DNA from 3 places in the Pseudidiomarina terrestris genome. Region 1 is predicted to be linked to each of the others. Evidence: predicted binding sites of a transcription regulator. Region 1 holds the regulator's gene; each other region holds the start of a gene.

Region 1 (6,995 bases):
ATCAAAGTCAGCATTCTCATCGGCATAGGCAGCATAAACTTCATCAAGCTCCGTTAATGCATTTTTAACTTCAGCAACGGCTTCTTCGACGGTCTCGCGAACGGTTTTCGATTCATCGAGTTGCGGTTCCTGCGGCAGGTAACCAATCTCAATACCGGCTAAGGGGCGCGCTTCACCTTCGAATTCCTTATCGACGCCTGCCATAATGCGCAACAGGGTAGATTTACCCGCACCGTTTAGACCTAACACGCCAATTTTAGCGCCTGGGAAAAACGACAGCGAAATATCTTTTAGGATGGTCTTTTTGGGCGGGACAACTTTACTCACCCGTGTCATTGAGTAGATATACTGTGCCATAGCAGCAACAATTCCTTCGTTCGACTTGAATAAGGCCGCTATTTTAACCCTTAAGTTGGCGTGAACCCAAGTATATTGGTAAACTACGGCGCAAATGATGTCCCGTTTGAAGTCAGGAGCCCCGATGTTAAAAAATGACATGAACATTGCCGATTATGATGCTGAACTCTGGCAAGCAATGACTGGCGAGGTTGAGCGCCAGGAAGAACATATTGAACTTATTGCTTCAGAAAACTATACCAGTCCACGCGTGCTGCAGGCACAGGGCTCCCAGCTGACCAATAAATACGCTGAAGGTTACCCTCACAAGCGTTATTACGGCGGCTGTGAATATGTCGACATGGTCGAGGACCTGGCCATCGAACGGGCCAAACAATTGTTTGGTGCAAAATACGCAAACGTGCAGCCGCATGCCGGTTCCCAGGCAAACTCAGCTGTTTTCCTGGCGTTATTGCAAGCCGGCGATACAGTGCTGGGTATGAGCCTGGCTCACGGTGGCCATCTGACCCACGGGTCGGGCGTCAACTTCTCGGGTAAACTTTACAATGCTGTCCAGTACGGCCTGGACGAGAGCACCGGCGAAATCGATTACGCTGAAGTACGTGCGTTAGCGAAAGAACACCAACCCAAGCTTATCGTCGCAGGTTTTTCTGCCTATTCAGGCGTGATCGACTGGGCGAAGTTCCGCGAGATTGCGGACGAGGTGGGTGCTTATTTGCTGGTTGATATGGCGCACGTTGCGGGGCTGGTCGCTGCCGGTTTGTATCCCAACCCGGTACCTTATGCGGATGTTGTTACCACGACCACGCACAAAACGCTGGCCGGTCCGCGTAGCGGCTTGATTTTGTCTGGTAAAGACGATGAAGCACTACACAAGAAACTGAACAGTGGCGTGTTTCCGGGCAGTCAGGGTGGACCGCTGTGTCATGTCATCGCGGCCAAAGCAGTGGCATTTAAAGAAGCGATGGAGCCGGAATTTAAGGCGTATCAGCAACAAGTGCTGACCAATGCCAATGCCATGGTCAAAGTGCTGCAGGAGCGCGGCTACAAGATCGTCTCCGGTGGCACCCAGAACCATTTATTCCTGGTTGACCTTATCGATAAAGACATCACCGGTAAAGATGCTGATGCAGCTCTTGGTCGTGCCTTTATCACCGTTAACAAAAACTCAGTACCGAATGACCCGCGCTCACCATTTGTGACCTCAGGTCTGCGATTAGGTACGCCAGCGATCACCCGCCGCGGTTTCAAACAAGCTGAAGCGGAGCAGGTCGGTCACTGGATTTGTGATGTGCTCGATAATATCGAAAACGAAGACAAAATCAGCGAAGTGCGTGAGCAGGTAAAAGCCTTGTGCAAACGCTTCCCGGTCTACGGTTAAGTTTGAGCACTACGCACTCTCAGGACTAAGGAACAGCTATGCATTGTCCGTTCTGCGGTACACAAGATACTAAAGTGATTGATTCACGGCTGGTCGCTGATGGCGCTTCGGTGCGTCGTCGGCGCGAATGCAGTGAGTGCAAAGAGCGCTTTACCACTTTTGAAACCGCAGAACTGATCATGCCGCGTGTGATAAAGTCCGACGGCTCGCGCGAGCCCTTTAATGAAGACAAGTTACGCAATGGTTTGCTGCGCGCCCTGGAAAAACGTCCGGTGAGTCTGGAAGCCATGGAGCAGGCCATTCAAAATGTGAAGTCGGCGCTGCGGGCAACGGGTGAGCGGGAAATTACCAGTCAGGTCATTGGTGGGCTGGTGATGGAGAATCTGAAAGCCATTGATAAAGTCGCCTACATTCGCTTTGCTTCTGTTTACCGTGCTTTTGACGACATTCGCGAGTTTGGTGAAGAAATCGCTCGCCTCAACGACTAAGCAGAGGCTCAGGCATGCAGCAGAATGATGCGCAGTACATGCAGCAAGCGCTTGAACTGGCTCAGCGCGGAGCCTTTTCGGTTGCCCCCAACCCCCTGGTGGGTTGTGTGGTCGTGCGTGCTGGCGAAGTCGTTGGCCAGGGCTGGCACGAACGTCCCGGTGAACCCCATGCTGAAGTCTATGCCTTACGTGAAGCGGGCGAGCTCACCCGCGGTGCGACCGCCTACGTAACCCTCGAACCCTGCAGCCATCATGGCCGCACGCCACCTTGCGCTGACGCATTGATAGCTGCCGGACTGGCGCGGGTGGTCATCGCTATGCAGGATCCCAATCCTCTGGTAGCAGGACAGGGCATACAACGGTTGCGCGAGGCCGGTATTGAGGTGACCAGTGGTGTGCTTGAGGCTGCCGCACGGCAACTGAACTGTGGTTTCGTCTCGCGCATGGAACGACAACGGCCGTGGTTGCGGTTGAAAATGGCGATGAGCCTGGATGGCCGTACGGCACTGGCAAATGGCCAGAGTCAATGGATTACCGGGCCGGAAGCGCGCCTCGATGTGCATGCTTATCGGGCTCAGGCTGGGGCGATCTTAACCAGCGCCCGCACCGTAATGATGGACCAGGCACGGATGACTGCACGCCACCCTAAGGCTGAACGGCAACCCTTACGGGTAGTGTTGGATCGACAGCAGCAGTTGCCCGCGGAGCATGAGTTTTTCGCAATCCCCGATCCAGTGTTGCGGGTCGTCGACGGCGAGTCTGACGATCAGGTATGGCCTGCGCACGTCAGCACCTTGGTGTTACCAGCGAACACGGGGCGACTGCCTTTACGGGCCTTGTTTAGTCAACTGGCTGAATTAGAAATTAATGATGTGTGGACCGAATGCGGGGCAGAATTAGCCGGTGCGCTGGTCGCTGCTGAGTTGGTTGATGAATGGATTATTTACGTGGCGCCAAAATTGCTCGGGGATACCAGCCGCGGGGTGTTGCAATTGCCGCAACTGCAGGATCTGGCGCAGGCGCCTCAACTTCGCTACCACAGCTTTACCCAGGTGGGTGATGATTTAAAAATTTGTGCACGGCCGCTTCATGGGAGCGCCGGTGCCGACAGAGGAGAAGTACAGTCGTGACGACCTTAAACAGTGCTGCCGAGATTATTGAAGATATCCGTCAGGGTAAAATGGTTATTTTGATGGATGATGAAGATCGTGAGAATGAAGGCGATCTGATTATTGCTGCCGAGTGCGTAACGCCTTCAGCAATTAACTTTATGGCACGTTTCGGGCGCGGCTTGATTTGTTTAACCCTGACCGAAGAGCGCTGCCAGCAGTTGCAGTTGCCGCTGATGGTTAATCAGAATAATGCTCCTTATGCGACCAACTTTACCGTCTCAATTGAGGCGGCTGAAGGTGTCACTACTGGTATCTCAGCGGCCGACCGAGCTCGCACCGTGCAGGCGGCTGTCGCTGCTGACGCCAAGCCCAGCGATCTGGTGATGCCCGGGCACATCTTCCCGCTTAAAGCGAAATCCGGTGGCGTGCTTAACCGTGCCGGGCACACTGAAGCTGGCTGCGACCTGGCCCGTTTGGCGGGTTTCGAGCCCGCGGCTGTTATCGTCGAAGTGCTGAATGAAGACGGTACGATGGCGCGTCGCCCTGATTTAGAAAAATTTGCCGCAGAACATGACTTGAAGATGGGCACCATTGCCGATTTGATCGAGTACCGTTCACTGACTGAAAAAACCGTGGAGCGTAAAGCTGAATGCCGGCTGCCGACCCGATTCGGTGATTTCGACCTGGTTACCTATCAGGACACCATCGATAAGCAGGTTCATTATGCTTTGATTAAAGGTGACATCAGCGATGCTGATGCAGTCAATGTGCGGGTGCACCTGCAGGATACCTTTAACGATCTGTTTTCGACGGATCGCGCCAGTCAGCGCAGCTGGCCGCTTGCCCATGCGATGGAATTTATTGGTGAGAAGGGCGGTGTTTTGGTGGTCATTGGTCGCGCTCAGACCACCGATGATATTCTTGCTCAGGTGCAAAGTTTTGCGGCAGAGGATCGCGGTGAGAGTAAACCCAGTGCGGCCGCTTCCAACGCGTCGCGCAATGTCGGCATTGGCTCGCAGATACTGGCAGATTTAGGGGTGCATCAGATGCATCTGATGAGTTCGCCAAAACGTTACTCGGCACTGTCAGGCTTTGGTCTGGAAGTGGTCGACTTTATCGAAGATCCCGATCACGACTAAGCTCCAGCACCTGCTGCGCTAAGGCAGCGTTTGCGGGTGCCGTAAGTCCCGCCTCAGCGCTCGCTGAGGCGATAAAACCGTTCAGATAACTAATTTCCGTCGTTCGTCCCAGCCGGTAATCCTGCAACATGGACGAGCGGTTGGCTGCAGTTGCGCTAGCAACCTGCCGGGCATGGTCGATCAGCCTGGCTGCTTCAAGCTCGATGCCCCGCACGGCGGCTAAGGCGACAATTTCCTCCGCAACCTGCTGCCATTGCGCAGCGCTGACCTGCTGTAAAAGCTCGCCGTTACGACAGTGATGCACCACCGTAAAAGGATTGATCAAACAATTTACCGCCAGTTTATGCCAGCGCCGGGTGGCGATGTTGGCGTCCCAGGTCAATGGCGGCAGAGCCTGAGCGAGCTGTTTGCAGAGCTCTTGTGGCTGCGCCAGACCCGCTTGCTGGGTCCCCAGCCAACTTTGCCCATGGCCGGCGTGCACGACCCGATCAAGCTCGCGGTAGGCACCATGGGTGGTGACCCAATGCAAGTCATGGGGCCGCAACAAAGTTGCTTCGTCGTTTAACATGCCGTTGTAACTCAGCACCAGCGTAGATGAACGAAACGCTGGCGATTGGTGCAGCTCGCGCAGCAGCGGTGCGACGTCATACGCCTTGACCGCAGCAAAGATCCAGCAGGCCTGTGTGACTGATCTGGTGGTTGGCAAACGCACTGAATTGTCGCCACAGGTAAGCGTGGTGCTGGTCTTTGCCGGGGCTTCCTGACGTAGTTTCAATTGTACTGGCAAGCCTTGCTCTGCCAGCCGTATCGCCATCAAGCTGCCGATAGCACCTTGCCCAATGACCAGCCAGGGCAGTGCGTTACTCATTGCTCACCTGCTCGGCACTGTTGTCTGCGGTCGGCGCCTGGATCCGGTGCAGCGCTTTACGCAGCAGAATCAGCAGCAGTAAGCCCGGCGTCACCATGACCGCGGTCAGAATAAAGAACAACGACCAGTCGCCATTGAGCCAGTCGACGACGAAGCCACTGTAGGATGACAGCAGAGTTCGGCCGAGATTCCCCAGCGAGGCGAGCAGGGCGTATTGGGTTGCGGTAAACGCCCGGTTGCAGAGTAAGCTGATAAAGGCGACAAAGGCGACCGTCGACCAGGCTCCCGTAAAGCCATCGATGACAACTGCGGCAAGCAACAGATTAGTGTCGGGGCCGACCACCGCAATCCAGGCAAACATCAGATTACTTGCGGCCATGGCGATACCGCCAATCAGCAGGCCGCGCATGGTACCTAAGCGAACGTTCACCATACTGCCGATAATGGCAAAGACGATGGTGACCCACCAGGTGACCATTTTTGAATAAATGGCGATATCGTCATTGGTGAAGCCGACTTCTTTGTAGAAGACGATGCTCATCCGGCCCAGAAAGGCTTCGCCAATCTTGAACAGAAAAATAAAGCTGAGGATGGCGACGGCAAGCTTCCAGCCGGCGCGCATAAAAAACTCTGCGATGGGATCATAAAGCGTGGTTCGGAACCAGTCCTGCCAACGGCTAAACGACTTTAACTCGGCCCGGTAACGCTTCGATTCACGGATGCAGATAACCGCTAAGAACTGTACGGCCAATACCACCGCCATGACTTTGTACGCGGCCTGCCAGTCCCAGGCGGTGCCATCGACTAAGAAGAAGGGTAAGGCGCCCAGACCACTGTAACCTGTCCACCAGCCGGCGGTGGCCATGGCCGCCCCTGCCGATTGCAGGTTACTCTCATGCTGGCCGAAGGTTTCAATCCGAAAAGCATCGATCGCAATATCCTGAGTGGCTGACGCTATGGCGATAAGTAAGGCGCCAAAGGCGACCCAGAACGCGTGTTCAGCAAGATTTAAGCTACTCAGCGCCAGAGTTGCTGCCATTAAGACGACCAGACACAAAGCTAACCAGCTGCGTCGCTGCCCGAGCCAGCGGTGTAGAACAGGAAGCTTGACCCGATCGACAAAAGGAGACCATAAGGCATTCACCGAGTAGGCCACGAAGACCATGCCAAACAGCCCGATTTCACTGCGTGATACGCCGCTTTCCTGGAGCCAGGCGGACAGCATTGAGCCGATCAGAACCCAGGGGAACCCACTCATCATACCAAACAGGAAAATCACCCAGATCCGGGGTTCCAGATAAACATTAAAGTCTTTGTACCAGGGTCGCGTCGACTCAAGTGCTGGCATATCGGGACGCCTTATTGTTGTGGAAGAACTTCGGCGCTAATCAGGACCGGTGGTTCAGCTGGAAAATCACGCCAGCCTGTTTCGGCGTGGTAGGGAAGCGACTCCACTTCGGCGAGTTTGTCGAGGGTCTCATAGCCACTTGCGATCACGCCGAACACGGCATAGCCCCAGCCACCATCAGGATCCAGCGAGGGGTTATCCTTAACGTTAAAGAAAAACTGACGAGTTGCGGTATGCGGATCGTTCTCCCGCGCCATGGCGATGGTTCCGTACTTGTTGGTCAGCCCATTGCCCGATTCGTT
Region 2 (6,995 bases), on a different contig from region 1:
CTTGCTGCTGTGCAGCCTGAATAAGGTCGGAATAACTTTCAATTACCATAGCGTCAATCTCGTTGGGGTGATTCGACCTGAGATCATAACGTGTCTGGTCAGTATTACCCATACAACAAAAAAGGGAGCTGAGCTCCCTCTTTTGGAGTAGTTTTTGCTTAACTGGCCTGGCGCCAGGCGCGCTGCGCTGACGCCTCAACATGTTCAGATTCAGCACGTTCGTAATAACGCCGGTTATGTTCTTGTTGACGCCCCGAACTAAAGGCCGAAACCCGTTTCAGGTAACCGATCACCCGGGTCCCGTAATCGATATCTGCAGAGCCACACGACGAACATGCGCTGAGGGTGCGCTTGTCGATATGCTCACAGGCATTGCAAATGGTGATTTTGACATTGATGCAGAAGTAGTTGCAGCCGGTCTGGGCCGCAGTATTGAGCAACGCCAGATAACCGGATGGGTTGAGCTTCTCATCAAGGTTCAAATGCAGTGCCGAACCACCATCGAGGTATTGAATTAATTCATCACCGTGTAACACGAACTTATCCAGCGCATTAGATTGCTGGTCTTCGACCACGTAAAAGTAGGAGTTGTAGCAATCCCGTGGCACAAAGTAGCCGTCTGCCCGGTCCCATTTGGCATTTTTTACGCCGAGGTTTTCCGCCGGCACAAACTCCGTATTGAACATGTAGCCGTACTCCGCTTTTGCGGCTTTATTCGCATCATAAATCACTTTCAGGCGGTCGCGGACAAAGGCAATGTAGTCAGGGTTATTGCTGGCTTCAATGCCTTGGGACTCCGCCGCCTCAACCATGCCATTGATGCCGATGGTCAGAAACTGTTTATCCAAGGAGATAAAGCCGGCGTCATACACGGTCAACAAACCAGCTGCCTTGTACTCTTCCATTAACCGCCGGTATGCAACCTGATATTTCTGGATTTTTTCGATTTCCGTCGCCAGGTCGCGGCCATCCTGTACCAACCGATTCATATTGATGGTAATAACATTAATTGAGCCGGTTGCAACGCCTCCCGCCCCCAGAGTATAAGAGAAGGTATTGTCGCTAATTTCGCTGCGTAGTCGGCAACATGAAGCTAATGAGTCGGCATTATCGGATAAATACACAAAAAAGGAGTTGCCATCAGCAAGTTCACTTGCCATGGATTCGGCAAATTCCTGATCTTTACACTTACCGTCCTCGGTGAGCATGGCCACAGTGACGACCGGGAAGGTAAGAATGGTCTTTTTCCGCTCTTCATTGAACCAGTGCATGAAGAAGTTCTGCAAAGCACTGACCGAGCCCCATTCGGGTTTACTGAAGTCAGGGAAGACAAACTCACCAAACATGCTATCGAAATAGAATTTATCGTACACTGAAATGTTCCAGAACACGCTCTGATAACCACGCGCAGCAGCCGGTTGATTTAACGCATAAACGACGTGTTGCAGATGGTTTTGGATTTGATGACGATGGGTGTTCAAGTAGTCATCACCGTAATCTTTTCGCGCAAAGTAATCGAAATAGGTTAAAAACTCTACGGTCGCCACAGCGCCGGCAAACTGCGAACTGACAGCAAAGACAAAGTTCACGAAACAGCCACAGAAGCTCTCAAGGTGCTTTGGCGCCAGCGATTCGCCGCCCAACTTGGTAAGACCGTCACGCAGAAACGGGTACATGGTGACCGACACACAGTAGGGCTTCAAACTGGTTTCGTCATGCACGTAAATCTCATGGTCTTCAATTTGCCGAACGTATTCTTGCGCGAGTTGCTCATCAAACAACTCAGCGATCTTGCTACTGACTTGCTTGCGATTCACTTGCACGAAAAAGTCTTTCATCAATTCCGCTTCCAGAGTCGCAATGTTCTTTTGCGTGACATTGGCATTGGCATCCATTTTCGATCCATCCGCGGCATTCTGTGCGTGCAGATACTCCTGGATGAAGTTCATTTTGTGATCGATTTGTTCAGGTTGTAAGCGCAGCATTGTTGTTGTCCTTCTGTTTTAGTTCACTAATTCGCAGTCAATAAAGTCGGGGCAGAATAGAGCGTTAAGAACTTTCCCCGAGCGCAGGTCGTAAAACCTCTGATTCGTTGTGGCACTTGTTAAACCGCCACATTCAGCCCGCCATGGGCCGGTTTTCAAATAAGTAAGGCGCCGTTGCACCAGCGCCGGTACCGTTTCTAATCCAGTGTAGAGACAGGTGCGCAGGCCCCTGCTAATTGCCTCATCTAACAGTTCTATTAAGGCGTCCTGATGCCATTCACCGCCTAAGAACAACACCGCAGTGATAAGTCCAGCGTAGCGATCGAGTTCATTCGTAAAGCTTTGCAGTGTTAACTGCTGTCCCCGCTCCGCAGGCCAGCTATCGACGCTATGACAGCCCTTACAACCCACGGTACAACCGGTGATGGTATAGGCCAGCGCGACTTCGCCGGGAACCTCCTGAAACACAATGTCTTTCGCACTGAATCGCATCGTATCGCCTATATGGTGTTATGAACGAATGTAAGGCACTAGATATTGTGTTTTAGCCTAGAGCAAGACACTGGATTTGCGTTGATCAGGATCAATAAAATGGCGGGCTGGGTAGTTACGACCCCGGAGGGCCGATTCACCCGGAAATAGGCTGGGTCTTTTTCACCCATCCAGCAACTATATTCCTGCAAAAACAGTGCCTTAATAAGTTGGCAAGGGAATTGCAATATGACCTGTGATGACTCAATAACAAATAGGTGATGTATGGCCGGTTACAAAAAACTATGGTGGACGCTGATTGCAGTGCTTGCCATTACGTTCGGTATTTTGGGGTACTTCGGCAACGAAGTGTATCGAGAGGCTCCGCCCATTCCAGGGAAGTTCGTTACCACGAACGGACAGACCTTAATGACGGAGGACTCTATTCTTGATGGGCAAACGGCCTGGCAATCTGTGGGTGGTATGCAGTTAGGCTCAATTTGGGGGCATGGTGCTTATCAGGCACCAGACTGGACTGCAGATTGGTTGCACCGTGAACTTGTCGCGTGGCTAAATATCGCTGCAGCTGAAGTATTTGCGGCTGATTATGCCGACTTAACTCCCGCGCAGCAGAATCAGCTGCAATTCGAGCTGAAACAGGCTTATCGTACCAATACCTACGATGCGCTGCTGGATGAAGCAGTGTTGGATCCCCGTCGTGTGCAAGCGATTCAACAGACCGCCGATTATTACATACGTTTATTCAGCGATGATGCGGAACTGCGAAGTACCCGCGAAAGTTATGCCATGAAAGAGAATACTCTGCCCAAGCTTGAGCGGCGCGAGCGCATGGCCGAGTTTTTCTTTTGGACCGCGTGGGCAGCCTCGACTGAACGTCCCGGAGCTGACATCACCTATACCAACAACTGGCCGCACGAGCCATTGATTGACAATACTCCAAGCCCAGAAAATATTATCTGGTCCATTGTCAGCGTGATCCTGCTGATTGCCGGCGTCGGTGGTCTGATTTGGGCCTGGGCCTTCCTTCGTCAACATGATGAGGAAGACATCGAAGTGCCACAACAGGATCCGATCAGCCGGGTAAAACTTACCCCGTCACAGAAATCGCTCGGCAAGTACCTATTTATCGTGGTGGCGCTGTTCACCGTGCAAGTCCTGCTCGGTGGTGTCACTGCACATTATACGGTTGAGGGACAAGAATTTTACGGTATCGAAATCTCCAAGTGGTTCCCTTACAGCTTGGTGCGTACCTGGCATATTCAGGCATCGCTGTTCTGGATTGCCACAGGCTTCCTGGCCGCCGGCCTGTTTCTGGCGCCCATTATCAACGGTGGTAAAGATCCAAAATATCAGAAACTTGGCGTCGATATTCTGTTTTGGGCCCTGGTTGTAGTGGTTGCGGGTACCTTCGTTGGTAGCTTCCTTGCCATCGCCCAAATCATGCCCGAGCATCTAAATTTCTGGCTCGGCCATCAGGGGTACGAATACGTCGACCTTGGTCGTCTCTGGCAGATTGGTAAGTTTGTTGGCATCGTATTCTGGCTGGTCCTGATGATGCGTTGTGTCGCAGGCGCCTTTAAACAAGAAGGTGATAAGAACTTACTGGCGTTATTTACTGCCTCTGTGGTCGCCATTGGTTTGTTTTATGGGGCCGGCTTCGCGTACGGTGAGCGCACCCACATCTCCATCATGGAATACTGGCGCTGGTGGATTGTCCACCTTTGGGTTGAAGGTTTCTTTGAGGTCTTTGCCACCGCCGCACTAGCATTTATTTTCCATAGCATGGGGCTGGTGTCCCGGCGCATGGCCACGGCTGCCGCACTCGCCTCAGCATCATTGTTTATGCTCGGTGGTGTTCCGGGTACTTTCCACCACTTGTATTTTTCAGGCACCACCACGCCGGTCATGGCCGTCGGCGCAACCTTCAGTGCGTTGGAAGTGGTTCCACTTATCGTGCTTGGTTATGAAGCCTGGGAAAACTGGAGCCTGCAGAAGAAAGCGGTTTGGATGCAACGCCTGAAGTGGCCCCTGATGTGTTTTGTCGCGGTCGCCTTTTGGAATATGTTAGGCGCTGGTGTACTTGGCTTTATGATCAACCCGCCCATCTCGCTCTACTACGTGCAAGGTCTGAATACCACACCAACGCACGCTCATGCAGCACTGTTTGGCGTCTATGGCTTCCTTGCGCTCGGTTTCGTCATGCTAATCTTGCGCTACATTCGCCCTCATCTGGTACTCAACGACAAACTGATGAGTACAGCCTTTTGGTGGATGAACATCGGCCTGGGTCTCATGCTCTTTACCAGCTTGCTCCCCATCGGCTTCATTCAGTTTCATGCTGCAGCATCAGAAGGACTCTGGTATGCCCGCAGTGAAGCCTTTATGCAGCAGCCACTGCTAGAAGGACTGCGCTGGGTGCGTACGGTCGGCGACGTGGTCTTCATCGTGGGGGCGCTGTCCATCAGCTGGCAAGTTGTCGCTGGCCTATGGGGTAAACAGGGACAACCAGAAGGGGTTGTTGCCGAACAAAACTAAGATTTCTCGTTGTAGGGAGGTGCACGTTCTCCAGGTGCCCTCCCTTTTTTATGGAGGTAACTATGTCTGAAGTCATTCGCGGTCAATGCAAGCCCAACACTCTTGTCGCAATGCAGACACTCCTCGATACCATCCGCAGCAACATTCCTTTCGGTCTGAAAGAAGCTGATATGTGTCAGGGTATCTGCCGTGGCTGCTCCAAGAAAATGATGGAGATGCTCGACACTGAAGTCAGCCAATGGCAAGTCGATCTCGATAACGAAACCGCAGTGCCAACCCTTTCCGATTTAGCCTTTCTGGAAAAGCTCGCGCGCCGCACCCTCAAGGTTTTGAAACGCAATGACCTGATTAAAGATGACTAGTCATAGAGTAGATAGGCCTGCTCGGTGACCGGATTATCAGCTGGCGTTTCATTATTGACCATGCCCGGTACCCGCGCCAGAGGTTTGATCCTGAAACGGCTCTCAAAGCCAGCAACGACCTCATCTTCTGGTATCGAAAAGGGTGGCCCCTGGCGAAACCCCTGCGGGTACTCCACCGTTATCAGCAGCCCTTTACTGCCGCGCGGCAGCTTATGTTTTAGTAACTCCACATAATCCGACCGTAAACTCTCAGGCAGTGCCACCAGCGCAGCGCGATCGTACCAACCATCGACATCGGCAAGGTCTTCCACCGAGAGATCGAAGACATCACCGACCCAAATCACCAGTTCATCTATCGCGTATTCGGTAAATTTGCCACGCTGTTGCACTACTGGCTGCAGCTGGTTCTCCTGGAAGAAAGCCTGTACAGCGAGCTCGCTTAGCTCAATACCAAAAACTTGATAGCCCTCATCAAGCAACCAGAGCATGTCGTTCGACTTACCGCATAAGGGAACTAAAACCCGTCCGCTTGCTAATGCTTTGGGAAAGTAAGCCGTTAACAATTCGTGAAAAGCGTCGCGGTGAAAGCCAATTTGCTGCTGTTGCCAGCGTTGATGCCAGAAGTTGTGGTCCATAAAAAACCTCCGTAACTAGGTACGACTGCAGTACCCTCCATGTCGATAAAAAGCCATTTAATCGACATATAAACTTGTCGTGTCGATAGAATCGACATACACTACAACCAATATCACAACGTGTCGAAATTTTTGGAGTATTTAAACATGACTTGGCAAGCTAACCAACCCTATAACAATTTGCCTGAGTTACCACCAAAATTGGAGCTCATCGAAACGCACGATGTATTGAAAGCATGCATCTCCGCTCGCGCTGCGCTTGCCGAATTGAAGCAAGCTGGAGCGCTGCTCCCTAATCAAAGTATGCTCATCAATTTGCTTCCTCTTCTGGAAGCCAAAGACAGTTCGAAAATTGAAAATATTGTCACCACAACGGATCAGCTCTTTCGATATGCACAACAAGACAGTGGCGCTGATCAAGCAACCAAAGAAGCACTTCGTTATCGAACAGCGCTCTATCAAGGCTTCATGCAACTAGAGCACAAACCTCTATGTACCACAACGGCCATCGAAGTGTGTAGCACATTGAAGAATAATGCGATGGAATTGCGGAAATTACCAGGCACCATTATTGGTAATCAAACAACGAACGAGGTGATTTATACACCACCGGTAGGCGAACAGGTCATTCGCGATTTACTAAGTAACTGGGAGCAGTTTCTCCATGATAACGATTCTATCGATCCGCTCATAAAAATGGCGGTGAGCCACTACCAGTTTGAAGCAATTCACCCCTTCTATGATGGCAACGGGCGTACGGGCAGAATCCTAAATGTCCTCTACTTGATTGAGCAAAAGCTTTTAACACTGCCGATATTGTACCTTAGCCGCTACATTGTTGCGCACAAGCAAGATTACTATCGATTACTGAACCAAGTGACTCAGCAGCAAAACTGGCAAGACTGGCTTGTATTCATGTTGCGCGGTGTTGAGCAAACTTCTCTTTGGACATGTGAGAAAATCTCCGCTGTTCGATCGTTAATGGA
Region 3 (6,995 bases), 450 kb from region 1:
AGGGCGATGTTGGGACTCCGGCCCTGAACAGAATCCAGCAAGGTCTGATATTTCAGATTTGAAATGAAAATGTGTTTTTCACTTTCGGTCAGGTTCTGAAAGTCGACCCGGTCGCGACTCACGTCAACTTCTTCCGGACGCCAGAAAAAGCTGATTTGTTTCTCGATGAGTTTTTCAAAAACACTATGTTTTTGCTGATCATAACGCGCTACGTTGACCGAATTTCCGAAGAACATCGGTTCCTGCAACGGATTAATCTGGTTCTTGTTAAACGTCGAATAACTCATTAATTTAGCGCCTTGTTATTAGATTTTACATGCACCGCCGGCACAGTCGTCATCTTCTTCTTCAATGACGTCTACCGTTGCTTGCTGATTTTCCTGCTCACGTTGCTTGGCATCAATTTTGTCGCGTAAATCGACCTGGTTGTCCGAGGCACCGTCACGGGTGTTGTGATAGTACAAGGTCTTCACACCGAGCTTGTATGCATAAAGTAAATCTTGCAGCAGCTGTTTCATGGAAACTTTGCCGCCTTCAAACTTGCTGGGGTCGTAGTTGGTGTTTGCCGAGATGGTTTGGTCGACAAACTTCTGCATGATCCCTACCAGTTCCAAATAGCCTTTGTTATTTGGAATGGTCCACAACAGTTCGTAAGCGTCTTTCAGGTTTTCATAATCAGGTACGACTTGCTTGGTCACACCATCTTTCGATGCTTTAATACTGATATGGCCACGCGGTGGTTCAATACCATTGGTCGCATTGGAAATCTGTGACGATGTTTCTGACGGCATTAAAGCTGACAGAGTCGAGTTACGCATACCGTATTGTTTGACGTCCGCGCGTAACTTATCCCAGTCCAACTGGAGACCTTCTGAACACACCGCGTCTAAATCTTTTTTGTAGGTGTCAATTGGCATGACGCCTTGAGAATAAGTGGTCTCGTTAAATTTAGGGCAAGCACCCATTTCTTTGGCGAGATTGACTGACGCTTTCATCAAATAGTACTGAATGGCTTCAAAAGTACGATGCACCAGGCCATTGGCAGAACCGTCTGAGTAGCGGACACCGTTTTTCGCCAGGTAGTAGGCGAAGTTGATGACGCCGATGCCCAGAGTACGTCGTCCCATGGTCGCGTTGCGTGCCGCAGGTACCGGGTACTCCTGATAATCCAATAAACTATCGAGCGCACGAACGGCTAAATCAGCCAGTTCTTCAAGATCGTCAAGCGACTTGATGGCGCCGAGGTTGAAGGCGGACAGCGTGCACAGTGCGATTTCACCTTCCTCATCGTTAACATGAGCCAGCGGCTTGGTTGGCAAGGCAATTTCTAAACACAAGTTGCTCTGACGAATGGGGGCAACCTTAGGGTCGAACGGGCTGTGGGTGTTGCAGTGGTCCACGTTTTGCAGGTAAATACGGCCGGTACTGGCACGCTCCTGCATAAACAAACCAAACAACTCCAGTGCTTTGATACGTTTTTTACGAATCGAATCATCGTTTTCATATTGCACGTACAAGCGCTCGAACTCCGCCTGATCAGCAAAGAAAGCATCATACAGACCCGGGGTATCCGAGGGGCTGAACAGAGTGATGTAATCGTCTTTGACCAGTCGGGTATACATCAGGCGGTTAAATTGAACCCCGTAATCCAGATGGCGGACGCGGTTTTCTTCTACGCCACGGTTGTTTTTCAGAACCAGCAAACTTTCAACCTCAAGATGCCAAAGCGGGTAAAAGAGGGTGGCTGCGCCGCCTCGAACACCGCCTTGCGAGCAGCTTTTCACCGCTGTCTGGAAATATTTATAGAACGGGATGCAACCTGTATGGAAAGCCTCTCCACCACGAATCGGGCTGCCTAAGGCGCGGATGCGGCCGGCATTCACACCGATCCCAGCGCGCTGTGACACATACTTAACGATGGCACTCGCTGTGGCGTTAATGGAATCGAGGCTATCACCGGCTTCAATCAACACACAGGAGCTGAACTGACGAGTGGGTGTGCGTACGCCTGACATGATCGGCGTCGGCAATGAAATCTTAAATAACGACGTCGCGTCGTAAAAACGCTTCACGTATTCCAGGCGCGTGTCTTTTGGGTAGTTTGCGAACAGACAAGCTGCCACCAGAACATACAAAAACTGCGCACTTTCAAAGATTTCACCGGTCACCCGGTTTTGCACCAGGTACTTGCCTTCAAGCTGCTTGATTGCTGCGTAAGAGAAATTGAGGTCACGTGAATGATCGATAAACGAATTCATTTGCTCGAAGTCTTCTTTACTGTAATCGCTTAGTAAATGCTCATCGTAATGGCCACTGTTCACCATCGATGTGACCTGGTCATACAGGTGGGGCGGCTCAAATTCACCGTAAGCAAGTTTGCGCAGATGGAATACCGCGAGGCGGGCAGCCAGATACTGGTAGTCCGGAGCGTCTTCAGAAATCAAATCTGCAGCAGCTTTAATGATGGTTTCGTGAATGTCTTCGGTCTTGATGCCATCGTAGAATTGAATACGTGACTTGATTTCGACTTCAGAAACAGACACGTTATCAAGGCCTTCAGCAGCCCAACTGATCACGCGATGGATTTTATCCAAATCCAGCGGTTCCCGTTCACCACTACGCTTGGTAACAAAAAGCTTTTGATTCATGCGGCGCACCCACCAATTTTATCGTTATGTTTTTAGTTGCAAACCACAAGATATAGTGTCGAATAGGCATTCTGTGTGAAAATTACACAATATCTTGGGTTGGGATTGATAATCGTATGCTAGCACTTATCGCTAAGGGATCAAGCGTGATTTGATGAAATTTAAAGTGGTGATTTCAGTGCCTGAGCACTCTCATGCCTGAAAGTCTTGCGGTTCTAATGGTTTAGCGATTGCAAGCCAAAATAAATATTTTTAAATAACTTTTTGCTCTTTTAAATCTCTTCTTAATAGAGCAAAACTCTAAGGCTTGATTTTAGTGGTGTACACAACATCTAGCGCTGAAAGTACCGGCAACCACTAAATGTGGTAACGGTGGAGATGTTCGAGTAATTCCAAGGGTTGCTGTATTTCGTAATCAGCAGCCCAGTTCTCCGGATAGTCTTCCGCGCCAATATAGCCGTAGCGCGCCAGGACCGTTTGCATACCGGCCGCGCGTCCGGCTTCGATATCTCGCTGCGCATCGCCGACATACCAACAGTGCCTGGCGTCCAGCCCCAGTGCTGTTGACGCATGCAAAATGGGATCCGGGTGTGGCTTTGCCACCGCCAGGGTATCGCCGCTGACTCTTATATCAATGGCGGCCAGCTCCGGATAGTAGGGAATCAGCTGCTCGGTCAGTGCTTTGGGTTTATTGGTGACAATGGCGACGGCTATTTCGCTGGCGTTAAGCTGCTGCAAGAGTTCATCGACGCCGGGGAAAAGCTTGGTTTGCACGGCGATGGCATTGGCATAGTGCATCAGAAAGGCTTTGCGTAATTCACTTTTACGAGCATGAAACTCAGCTCCGTAAGCATGCTCGAGCAGGCCACGCGAGCCGTGCGATGCCAGCGTCTTGGCAACTTCCAGTGCGACCGGCTCACGGCCTTCGTCCGCAAGCACCTGATTAAGGGCTGTTCCCATATCGGCGGCGGTATCGAGCAAGGTGCCGTCTAGATCAAAAAGTACTGCTTTAATCTTGTGTTTGGTCATGTTTCAACCATCTTTGCGCAAAGCAACGATGTAGTTAACGTCAACGTTACTGTTATCCAGGTAAAAGCCCCGCAAGGGTGAATAATGGATGCCGGTGATCGCTTTGGCTTGTGCACCTGCAGCATCAGTCATGCGCAGTAATTCTGCGGGCTGAATAAATTTCGCGTGTTCGTGCGTCCCTTTGGGAACCCAGCGCAGCACATATTCGGCAGCCACAATTCCCAGCAACCATGATTTCAGATTACGGTTGAGGGTTGAGAAAACCAAAGTTCCGCCGGGTTTTACCAGAGTCGCAGCTGCTTGCACAATACTTGCCGGGTCGGGCACGTGCTCAAGCATTTCTAAACAGGTAACGACATCGAAGCGTTGCGGATGCTGCCTGGCAAACTCTTCAGCAGCAATACAGTGATAGTCGATGCTAAGCTGACTCTCCAACGCATGCAGTTTTGCAACTTGCAGGGATTGCTCAGCCAGATCAATACCTGTTACCTGCGCTCCCTCACGAGCGAGAGCTTCGGTGACCAGGCCGCCCCCGCAACCAATGTCCAGAACCTGTTTGCCATAGACGCCATCAGCCTGACGTTGAATAAAGTCCACCCGCAGCGGATTAATCTGGTGCAACGGTTTAAATTCGCCTTCGGGATCCCACCAGCGCGACGCCAGGGCACCAAATTTCTCTATTTCTTTTGGATCGACATTATTTGATTGCTGCATAGTACTTCTGCTTATTGAAAAAACTCGGTACAGTGTACTGGAGCTCTCGAATTAAAAAAAGTCGAGGTGAAGCAACCGGCGCCGAAAAAGCGTCGGAAAAAAGGATGCGAGAGTGCAGCGCTAAGGGTACAATGCTGCTACTAAGACAACTATAAGAAAGATTGAGCGTTTAGGGATATAACTATGAGTGATCTCGCCAGAGAAGTCGTTCCAGTCAATATCGAAGACGAGCTGAAAAGTTCCTACCTCGATTATGCAATGAGCGTCATTGTTGGCCGTGCACTACCGGACGTGCGCGATGGGTTAAAACCGGTTCACCGCCGTGTCTTGTTTGCGATGAACGAATTGCGCAATGATTTCAACAAGCCTTATAAAAAGTCCGCCCGTATCGTCGGTGACGTAATTGGTAAGTATCACCCGCACGGTGATAGCGCTGTTTACGACACTATCGTACGTATGGCGCAACCCTTCTCATTACGCTACATGTTGGTAGACGGGCAGGGTAACTTTGGTTCTGTTGACGGTGACTCAGCGGCAGCCATGCGTTACACCGAAATTCGAATGGCAAAAATTGCCAGCGAATTACTTTCCGATCTCGACAAAGAAACCGTCGACTTCGTGCCGAACTACGATGGCACTGAGCAAATTCCAGATGTACTGCCAACGCGGGTGCCGAATCTGTTGGTGAATGGCTCCTCAGGTATTGCTGTTGGTATGGCAACCAACATACCACCGCATAACCTCGGTGAGGTCATTGATGGCTGCTTAGCCATGATTGAAAACCCTGACATCACCACCGACGAACTGATGGAGTTCATCCCGGGGCCTGACTTTCCTACCGCAGCATCAATTTCTGGTCGCGCGGGTATCGTTGAAGCCTACCGCACCGGCCGCGGTCGTATTCATTTGCGCGCTAAAGCAGAAATTGAAACCGACTCGAATGGCCGTGAAGCCATTATTGTTAATGAAATTCCCTACCAGGTGAATAAAGCCCGGCTGATTGAAAAGATCGCCGAGCTGGTCAAAGAAAAACGCCTGGAAGGCATCAGCGGTCTGCGCGATGAGTCTGATAAAGACGGTATGCGGATTGTGATTGAGCTGAAACGTGGCGAAGTCGGTGAAGTGGTATTGAACCATCTGTATGCCAACACCCAGATGCAAGTGGTGTTTGGTATTAACATGGTGGCTCTGGATAAGAACCAGCCACGCCTGTTTAACCTGCGTGACATGATTGATTGCTTTATCCTGCACCGTCGGGAAGTGGTCACCCGTCGCTCGGTCTACGAGCTGCGGAAGGCGCGTGAACGTGCGCATATCCTTGAAGGCCTGGCGATTGCACTGGCGAATATCGATGATGTTATCGAATTGATTCGTCGCTCCCAGACCGCCGCTGAAGCGAAGGCAGGGTTAGTCAGCCGCGCCTGGATCTTGGGTGATGTTGCGAACATGCTTGAACGCGCTGGTGTTGATGCCGCGCGGCCCGATCATCTTGCCCCGGAGTACGGGATTCGAGACGGTCAGTATCACCTGACTGAAGAGCAGGCGCAGGCCATTCTTGACTTACGTCTGCATAAGCTGACAGGTCTTGAGCATGAAAAGATTCTGGAAGAGTATAAGAACCTGCTCAGCCAAATCGAAGAACTGTTACTGATTTTGAACAACTCTGCGCGTCTGATGGAAGTTATCCGTGAAGAGCTGGAGAAGATCAAACTGGATTATGGTGACCCGCGGCGCACGGAAATTACTGCTGCAGCGCACGACATCTCCATGGAAGATTTGATCAATGAAGAAGATGTTGTCGTGACCTTGTCACATCACGGTTATGTGAAGTATCAGCCATTAACCGAGTACGAAGCCCAACGCCGCGGTGGTAAAGGCAAAGCAGCAACGAAGATGAAAGACGAAGACTTCATCGAGCGGCTGTGGGTGGCCAATACTCACGATACGATTTTGTGCTTCTCAACCCGTGGTCGGATCTACTGGATGAAGGTCTATCAGTTGCCGTTAGCAAGTCGCGCCTCGCGAGGCCGACCTATTGTTAATCTGCTGCCACTGGAAGCTGACGAGCGGATCACCGCAATTTTGCCAACGCGTGATTATCCGGACGATAAATTCATACTGATGGCGACCAAAAACGGCACGGTCAAGAAAACTCCAATGGTGGATTATTCACGCCCTCGTTCAGGCGGCATCATTGCCCTGAACCTGAATGACGGTGATGAGCTGATTGGCGTTGATATGACCTCGGCGGGTGACGAAGTGATGTTATTCTCTGATGCTGGCAAAGTGGTGCGCTTTAGCGAAGACCAGGTACGCTCTATGGGTCGTACCGCTACCGGTGTACGTGGTATCCGTCTGGAAGAAGGCCAACGCGTGGTGTCACTGATTGTGCCGCGTACCATTGAGGAAGAAGTCCCGACCATTCTGACGGTGACTGAAAATGGCTTTGGTAAACGTACCCCGATTACCGACTACCCGGCGAAGAGCCGTGCCACTAAAGGTGTTGTCTCCATTAAGGTAAGTGAACGTAATGGGGCTGTGGTCGGCGCGATGGAAGTGGTGGATGCCAATCAGATCATGCTGATCAGTAATAAAGGTACCCTG

Evidence for each region. The regulator NrdR, encoded in region 1, represses ribonucleotide reductase genes. The targets are predictions, from matches to a motif close to AAACACNANATNTNGTGTTT.
Region 2: nrdG (anaerobic ribonucleoside-triphosphate reductase activating protein) is a predicted target of NrdR. The motif match lies at 2,511-2,530, and genes of this name have one in related genera.
Region 3: nrdA (class 1a ribonucleoside-diphosphate reductase subunit alpha) is a predicted target of NrdR. The motif match lies at 2,690-2,709, and genes of this name have one in related genera.

Annotation. Positions count from the first base shown of each region.
Region 1 is NZ_JAGGJE010000001.1:788,329-795,323, forward strand. Features, by position in the region: gene ettA (energy-dependent translational throttle protein EttA) at 1-357, opposite strand, end outside; gene glyA (serine hydroxymethyltransferase) at 482-1,738, shown strand; gene nrdR (transcriptional regulator NrdR) at 1,777-2,226, shown strand; gene ribD (bifunctional diaminohydroxyphosphoribosylaminopyrimidine deaminase/5-amino-6-(5-phosphoribosylamino)uracil reductase RibD) at 2,241-3,356, shown strand; gene ribBA (bifunctional 3,4-dihydroxy-2-butanone-4-phosphate synthase/GTP cyclohydrolase II) at 3,353-4,477, shown strand; gene J6J28_RS03745 (ketopantoate reductase family protein) at 4,452-5,345, opposite strand; gene J6J28_RS03750 (AmpG family muropeptide MFS transporter) at 5,338-6,693, opposite strand; gene J6J28_RS03755 (peptidylprolyl isomerase) at 6,705-6,995, opposite strand, start outside.
Region 2 is NZ_JAGGJE010000006.1:47,160-54,154, reverse strand. Features, by position in the region: gene J6J28_RS11965 (ribonucleotide reductase subunit alpha) at 1-49, opposite strand, end outside; gene nrdD (anaerobic ribonucleoside-triphosphate reductase) at 159-1,985, opposite strand; gene nrdG (anaerobic ribonucleoside-triphosphate reductase activating protein) at 2,004-2,477, opposite strand; gene J6J28_RS11950 (nitric-oxide reductase large subunit) at 2,742-5,012, shown strand; gene J6J28_RS11945 (hypothetical protein) at 5,075-5,374, shown strand; gene J6J28_RS11940 (thiopurine S-methyltransferase) at 5,371-6,009, opposite strand; gene fic (protein adenylyltransferase Fic) at 6,157-6,995, shown strand, end outside.
Region 3 is NZ_JAGGJE010000001.1:1,236,529-1,243,523, reverse strand. Features, by position in the region: gene nrdB (class Ia ribonucleoside-diphosphate reductase subunit beta) at 1-287, opposite strand, end outside; gene nrdA (class 1a ribonucleoside-diphosphate reductase subunit alpha) at 306-2,648, opposite strand; gene J6J28_RS05990 (HAD family hydrolase) at 3,006-3,677, opposite strand; gene ubiG (bifunctional 2-polyprenyl-6-hydroxyphenol methylase/3-demethylubiquinol 3-O-methyltransferase UbiG) at 3,681-4,391, opposite strand; gene gyrA (DNA topoisomerase (ATP-hydrolyzing) subunit A) at 4,575-6,995, shown strand, end outside.